DNA from 3 places in the Aerococcus christensenii genome. Region 2 is predicted to be linked to each of the others. Evidence: riboswitches for the same ligand, from Rfam matches in the RefSeq annotation. Region 2 holds a riboswitch; each other region holds the start of a gene.
The links. A riboswitch is a leader RNA that binds a small molecule or an ion and turns the genes downstream of it on or off. The one in region 2 is predicted to bind thiamine pyrophosphate.
Positions count from the first base shown of each region.

Region 1: it holds a riboswitch for thiamine pyrophosphate, as region 2 does, so the genes downstream of both, AWM71_RS06615 (NAD(P)-dependent oxidoreductase) here and thiE (thiamine phosphate synthase) in region 2, are expected to answer to the same signal.
Region 3: it holds a riboswitch for thiamine pyrophosphate, as region 2 does, so the genes downstream of both, AWM71_RS05580 (thiamine-binding protein) here and thiE (thiamine phosphate synthase) in region 2, are expected to answer to the same signal.

Region 1 covers NZ_CP014159.1:1,386,763-1,389,029, forward strand. Annotated here, with positions in the region: gene AWM71_RS06605 (TMEM164 family acyltransferase) at 82-564, shown strand; gene AWM71_RS06610 (hypothetical protein) at 569-784, shown strand; TPP riboswitch at 990-1,079, shown strand; gene AWM71_RS06615 (NAD(P)-dependent oxidoreductase) at 1,130-2,089, shown strand; gene AWM71_RS06620 (hydantoinase/carbamoylase family amidase) at 2,173-2,267, shown strand, end outside.
Region 2 covers NZ_CP014159.1:1,282,415-1,284,681, reverse strand. Annotated here, with positions in the region: gene AWM71_RS08145 (HAD family hydrolase) at 1-325, opposite strand, end outside; gene thiE (thiamine phosphate synthase) at 322-957, opposite strand; TPP riboswitch at 1,052-1,156, opposite strand; gene AWM71_RS06105 (HAD family hydrolase) at 1,245-1,907, opposite strand; gene AWM71_RS06100 (ABC-F family ATP-binding cassette domain-containing protein) at 2,160-2,267, shown strand, end outside.
Region 3 covers NZ_CP014159.1:1,175,425-1,177,691, forward strand. Annotated here, with positions in the region: gene AWM71_RS05570 (TIGR01440 family protein) at 1-178, opposite strand, end outside; gene AWM71_RS05575 (TatD family hydrolase) at 284-790, opposite strand; gene AWM71_RS08255 (hypothetical protein) at 862-1,008, opposite strand; gene AWM71_RS05580 (thiamine-binding protein) at 1,048-1,347, opposite strand; TPP riboswitch at 1,406-1,504, opposite strand; gene AWM71_RS05585 (adaptor protein MecA) at 1,647-2,267, opposite strand, start outside.

The DNA.
Region 1 (2,267 bases), 100 kb from region 2:
GCTGGCTTTGAAAAAAGAACAGCGACAAGCGGCATTTTTGGTTATAATACTTCTAAAAAAAGGGAAAATAAGAGGAGAAATATGGAATATTTCTTTAGACATGTTGCAGATGGTGAAGTGAGTTTTAATGTGGCAGTAGTCAAGCTATGTTTACTTTTTGTAATACTAGGGGTCTATCGTTTTCGTCATAGTAAATGGCTTCTTCAAGTGACTTTTATAGGGTTATTGATATTACAAGGACTTTTGATGGTATGGTATCTTGGCGAACCTGCCTTATTTTTAAAAGAGGGACTGCCTTTTTACCATTGTCGATTAGTAGCTTGTATCTTACCGTTTGCTTATTGGTTGAAAAGAGAAAAATTGACTCTTTATTTGGCTTGGTTAGGGATTATTGGCACGATAGTAGCTTTCAGTGTGCCAGATCCTTCAAAATATTTATGGCCCCATATTACCAATTTGACCTATATTGGCTCCCACGTATTATTGATGGTTTCAGGGATACTTGTACTTGCACAAATACATTCTGCGTTGAAAGTAAAAACGGTTTTCGCTATCAGTACGTAGATGAATGGGCTGTCTTGTTGGGGTTAATTTAGTGTTGCATGCCAATTATAGTTATTTAATGGCCTTGCCATTTGATTTAGGCTTTCGTCCTTCTTTACCATTAATTTTTGGAGCGACGCCGCTATTAATGACAGCTACTACTAGCTTTTTGGCAGCTTGGCAAATTGTACGTAAGTTACACGTTAGACAATTAAGAAAGCATGCGTTAGAAGTCGAGTAACCAATTATTAGTTGATAAAGAAGAGCATTCGCAGAGAGTGGATGCTTTTTTGTATGCTAACTTTTATCAAAATTGGTCGAAATGATAAGATTAGCAGAGTCTAAATGGGAGTCCTTTCACTTAGGAGGATCAAGACCAGATAAAAAAGATAACGTTTTATTGTCAAATCGGATGAAACGTGGTATGCTTACGGTATAGAAATAAATGGTTATTGCAGGGGTACTGGCAACAGTTGAGAGAATACCCTTTGAACCTGTTTGTTAAGACAAGTGTAGGGAGCAATAGTGTTGAGAAGTTCTCCCTGTTTTGAGGGAGTTTTTTTATGGATTGGAAAAGAAGTGACTTATGAAAATTGCATTATTAGAACCTTTAAGAGTATCCCGATCGACTATTGATAAGTTGGCTTTGCCTTTACGGAAATTAGGACATGACTTTATTGCATATGATTCGAAAGCAAAAACATCAGAAGAACTTTTTGCACGTAGTAAGGCATGTGAAGTGGTCATGATTGCTAATACGCCTTATCCAAGGAAAGTTATCTCTCGATTAACGCAGACACGTTTGATTAATGTAGCTTTTACTGGTGTGGATCATGTGGACATGAGTGCTTGTCGAGAGAAAGGAATTAAAGTGTGCAATGCTGCTGGATATTCCAACCAAGCGGTTGCTGAACAAGCTATCGGTATGGCCTTATCACTTTATCGCCACTTGAATAAATCTGATCAAACCATTCGCTTGGGTAATTCTTTTCTTGGGCCAATGATGGGCCAAGAAATAAAAGGAAAAACAGTCGGTATTGTTGGAACAGGCGCAATTGGATTAGCAACTGCACGTTTGTTTAAAGCGTTTGGTGCTCAATTATTAGGATATAATCGCACGCAAAAAACAGAAGCTTTAGCCATGGGTATGACGTATTGCTCTTTGGATACTTTATTGGCAAAAAGTGATATTGTGAGCGTACATTTACCTGCTACTGTAGAAACTAAGCACTTGTTAGATGCTCATGCTTTTCGTCGAATGAAAAAATCAGCAATCTTCTTGAATTTAGCACGAGGTGCTATTGTAGATAATTACGCACTAGCCTGTGCCTTAAATGCAGGCGAATTGGCAGGGGCAGGGATTGATGTATTTGAAACGGAACCACCATTACCTGATGATTATCCACTACTTAGTGCTCATAACTGTTTACTCACGCCACACACCGCTTATCTGACACAAGAAGCCATGCTTCATCGGGCACAAATTGCTTTTGATAAGACTCTAGCTTATGTAGAAGGCAAAGCGGTGAATTATATGTTGTCTTAATGAACTATTTTCTATTGAAGGAGGTGAGGATACACTGAGAACGAATGGACAATAACGTTTTTACCTAAAAAAGGAGGCAACGCATGAGTAGTATTAGTGCAGAATCTATTGATGAGATGATTGACTGGTTGGCAAGTTTTACCGAAAAACCTGAAGAAAAGGGAGTGACACGCCCGTT
Region 2 (2,267 bases):
TAGCAATCACCATCTTGACATCCGCTTCTTTGAGTTCTTGTAAAAAATCACGTACATGTGCTTTGGGTAAAACTTTAGAGACATAATAGGAACGAATTTGATCATTAATTCCTTGAATAATGGCTTCCTTAGATAGATGGAGCGCATACCTCTCATTTAAATAGATCGCTGATTGATCTAAACTCATTGTTCGAAGCTGCTCTCGCAAATCAGAAGCCGGCTCCTTTCCCAGTGATCTTAAGTAATCTGCTCCTAAATCCTCCCAAATGGCCATGGAATCATACAAGGTTCCATCAAAATCAAAAATAGCACCCCTTAAATTCATGCTTGAACCAATTCACGACTAAGCTCTAAAAGTTTCCGACAACGGCCTTCAATATCCTTGACCCCAAAAATAGCCGAAATGATCGCTACGCCTGCAACATCTGCCCCTTTGAGTGTTAATAAGTTCTCTGGAGTAATCCCACCAATGGCAACCACTGGAATGGAAACCGCTTGACAAATAGCTTGTAAGGTTTCATGAGGTAAGGTTGGAGTCCCTGGTTTCGTTGTGGTCTCAAACACGGCTCCAGAGCCTAAATAATCCGCACCAGCTGCTTCTGCTTTAAGGGCTTGTTCAACGGTTTTAGCTGACACACCTAATATTTTATTAGGGCCAATTAATTTTCTGACTTCAGAAGCTGGTAAATCGGATTGACCAACATGCACCCCATCGGCATCTACTGCTAGAGCGACCTCTATATTATCATCAATGACAAAGGGCACATGATACTTGTCCGTTAAGGCTTTGATCTTCTTAGCTTGAGCAATATATTCTTCTGTCCCTAAATCTTTCTCCCGCAATTGGAGGAAGGTCACGCCTCCCTTAAGTGCGGCTTCCACTTGTTCTTCTAGAGTGACTTCTCCTGTCCACCGACGATCTGTCACTGCATATAAAAGTAAATCCTTCTTATCCACTTTTTTTCCTCCTATCTGACAACCTTTCTAAAAGTGTTTTAGAAAAGTCATGTTTATTTATAAAAAAACCGAGACTTGCAGCGAGCCTCGGTTTAAGTTCAACAAAATAACTTCCTCCGGCGGCATTATCCGCATCAGGTAAAGGGTCGAAGGATGAACCTTCCTCTCAGCCTGTTTTCAAGCTCCCCTGATTTAATCTCTTTATAATTATAGTATAGCGCTTTCTTTTATTTAAGACAAGTCTTCAAAATCACTGCTTCCTTCTAAAAACTTTATTTCTTAAAGACTTAATCCCCTATCTCATCTCCAAGATAAGGCAAAATTTCTGTCAAATCTGGCACCACCGCAAGGGCTTCTTCCTGAATCTTAGGAGTAGCCTCTACCAAATCTGGGACCATAATCGTTTCAATGTGCGCATTTAGTCCTGCTTCTACCCCTGATGGTGAATCTTCTACAATGAGAGCTTCCTGTGCGGAACATCCACTTCTTTCAAGTGCCAAAAGAAAAATCTCAGGATGCGGTTTGGAATGCGAGACTTGGTCTCCTGAAACAATCTCACTAAAATATCCCTGAATACCTAATGATTTTAACCGCTTATCTACCAATTGCCGTGTAGATGAAGAAGCAACCATCATCTTAATTCCTTTTTCTTTTATAGCCTCTAAAGTTTCTATTAAACCCGGTTTAGACAAAAAGCCTTCTTCTTCAAAACGTTTTTGATGAAGGGCTCCAGTTTCTTTGATAACTTGAAGACCTAACTCTAGGTTTCCACTTTTTCTGATAATCGACGCTTGGCACTCATCAAATGTCCGACCTGCTTGCTCGGCCACATATTCCTCACGGGTAAATGAAATACCATACTTTTTAAAGACTTCTGTCAAAGCTTCTAAATAAGGGGTCTCAGAATCAATTAAAGTCCCATCCATATCAAAAATAATAATCTTTTTCATTAAAATCTCCTTTTGTCCTTAACCATAATTCATGCCGCCATCTTACCATATTCCCTCACCAAATACACATTTTTGCCTAAATTTTGGTCCTTTCTTAAACTTTTGAAAAAGTCTTTTTATCTCTTAAAATTTCAAACAAAGAGGAGTTAGAGTTGACCTACACTGCGCTCTGAAGCATAATAGGAATAAGAAGAAAGAGCTTGTAAACAACAAGCTCATTTTCATAAACTAAAGATAAAGTGAGGAAAATGCATGTTACAAGTCTCGAATGTGAGCTTACATTTCTCTGACCGTAAGCTGTACGATCATGTGAATTTAAAATTTAGTCCTGGCAACTGTTACGGAATTATCGGCGCAAAC
Region 3 (2,267 bases), 110 kb from region 2:
TTTCATAGAAAGCATTAAACAGAGTCTGTCCCAATTCGGGTGAAGAAGAGCTGCCAATTTTTTGACCACTGACTTCACTGGTGGAGCAGCCGATCACTACGGTTTGCCCAGGGGTAAGGTGGGCAGCTTGTATCAACTCTTGCGCAATGGCTTGGGCTTGTTCTTTTAGGGCATCCAAGATAAAGACCTTCTTTCTTTTGTTGTACTGTGATTATTATAAGAAAGACCTGGCGATTCCTCAAGTCTCTTCTTTTTGAGAAAGTTTGAAGAAGGGAGAGGAAACTTAGAGGTTGAGGGAGAGGTAATTTTGATAGACTTGATCTTTCATCTGGTCGAAGGAAAGGCCTTTTTGTTGGGAGAGGATATCTAGAATTCTAAGGATTTGATGGAGCCAGCCATAGCCATGTCCGATCCATTCTAAGGACGATGGACCATCTGTTTCGGTCAAGATTCGATCGATAGGAAGGTGATGGATCAATTGAGTGGTGAGCGGGGAATAGCCGGCGTCAACACTAATCGTGAAGAAGCAGCCTAAGTCCAAAAAATCATCTACCAAGTCTAAAGGGCCACTATACCAATGGATGATGAGGGGATCTTGGGTGCGGTAGTACTTGAGAATGGCTAAGACATCTTTTTCTGCACCCTTGGTATGAATATTGGCCAGAGTGTGCGTGGTATAGGCATAAGCCATAAAAGCCTGAAAGATCTTGCGCTGTCGAGGATAGGCAGAAGCATCTTTAGCCCAGTAGTAATCTAAACCGATCTCTCCTAGAAAATCCGCCTTTTGAATGCTTCCCTCCCAATCCCCAAACCTAAAAAGGCCTCTAGCAGAGTCATCTGAGAGTGGTAGAGAAGAAGCTGCTAATTATTTTTGGCGGCCATCACGGCATCTACAGGACTCGGTAGCATGAATTTAGGAAGACTCTGAGAGCCTACAGTCACTTGCCAGATCCCCATAAGGCACACAATACCTGATAAGGATTTCAAAAGGTGTAAGCTTTTTTTCATATCTACCTTTTTTCTATTTAGACTTACCTGAAATTGCCTTTAGTCTCGATAAGGGGAAAGTTTATCTTCGATAGTTAAGACATCTCCCTTCTCACAATAGGAAACCTTCACATTAGCGAAGATCTCTACGCCATCTTCCCCTGCCAGTTGGATGGCTTTTTTGAGGAGAGCCATCAAGTCGTCGTAATCTCCTTGAAGAGTCGTTTCAAAAGGAGAAACGGTGATGTTTTCTGGGGAGACTTGACTCTCTAGATAGCGAATCACTTTATCGACAACCTCTAACAGCTTCTTTTCGTCGACATATTGCGGCAAAATCTGAAGAGCTATACTACAATGCAAACAAAAACACCTCCCAAAAGTTAATCACAAAAAGTGCAACCTTTGGAAGGGATTAAGGGCATATCAGCTATCACATTCCTACGTAAGTACTAACTTCATCAGGTTATAAGAGTTAACGGATGACGTTTCTCAGCACAAGGCACCTCTTGCGATTAACAGATTAAATTTTCACCTTTATTATAACAAAGCAGTTTTTATAAAACAAGTAATAATCAGGGATGTCTTTCCTATAAAAAAAGCTCTCCTAAAAGAAAGAAAAGGCTTTCTCCAGAAGAGCTTTTGGTGAGAAAACTAGTGATCTAACTAAAATAACGAGCAATCGTAGAGTGAGCATTATAGCCGATTAATAATTTGCCATATTCTCGAATAAGGGAAGCATCGATAGGCGAGATCACACCGTATTCGAGGGCCACGTACAGTAAATCTTGAATTTCTGTCTCACTATAAAGAGTCGTAGGAAGGGCAATAATCGCGTAGAACTTCTTCTGATAGTTATAGAGATCTACTTCCACTTCCTTATTTTGGAAAGCTTTAGCAAAGAGCAGGAAATCTTCCCACTTGTCGAAAACCAAAGTTGCTTTCTCTAGGGTACCACAGCTTTCTGTTTCGATGTGGCCATCGGAAGCAGGCACATGAGACGCTATACTTTCCGTTAAATTATTGATAAGAGAATTAATCGTTTCTTTTTCGGGTTCGGGAGTGAGGGTATTTTCATCGATTTGTGCTTTAGAAATATAAAGGTCAATACCGCCTTGAGAAGGCATCACTTGGAAAGTTAGCGCATCTGAATTCTTGAAGCGGTGATTCACATCGGCTTCTTCTAAAACATTCATGAAGAAATTTTCGACAAGACTTTGGTCTTTAAAGAGGTCGACTAAACATACTCCGCGGTCTTTCAAATCTTCGTCTCTCAAAAAGAC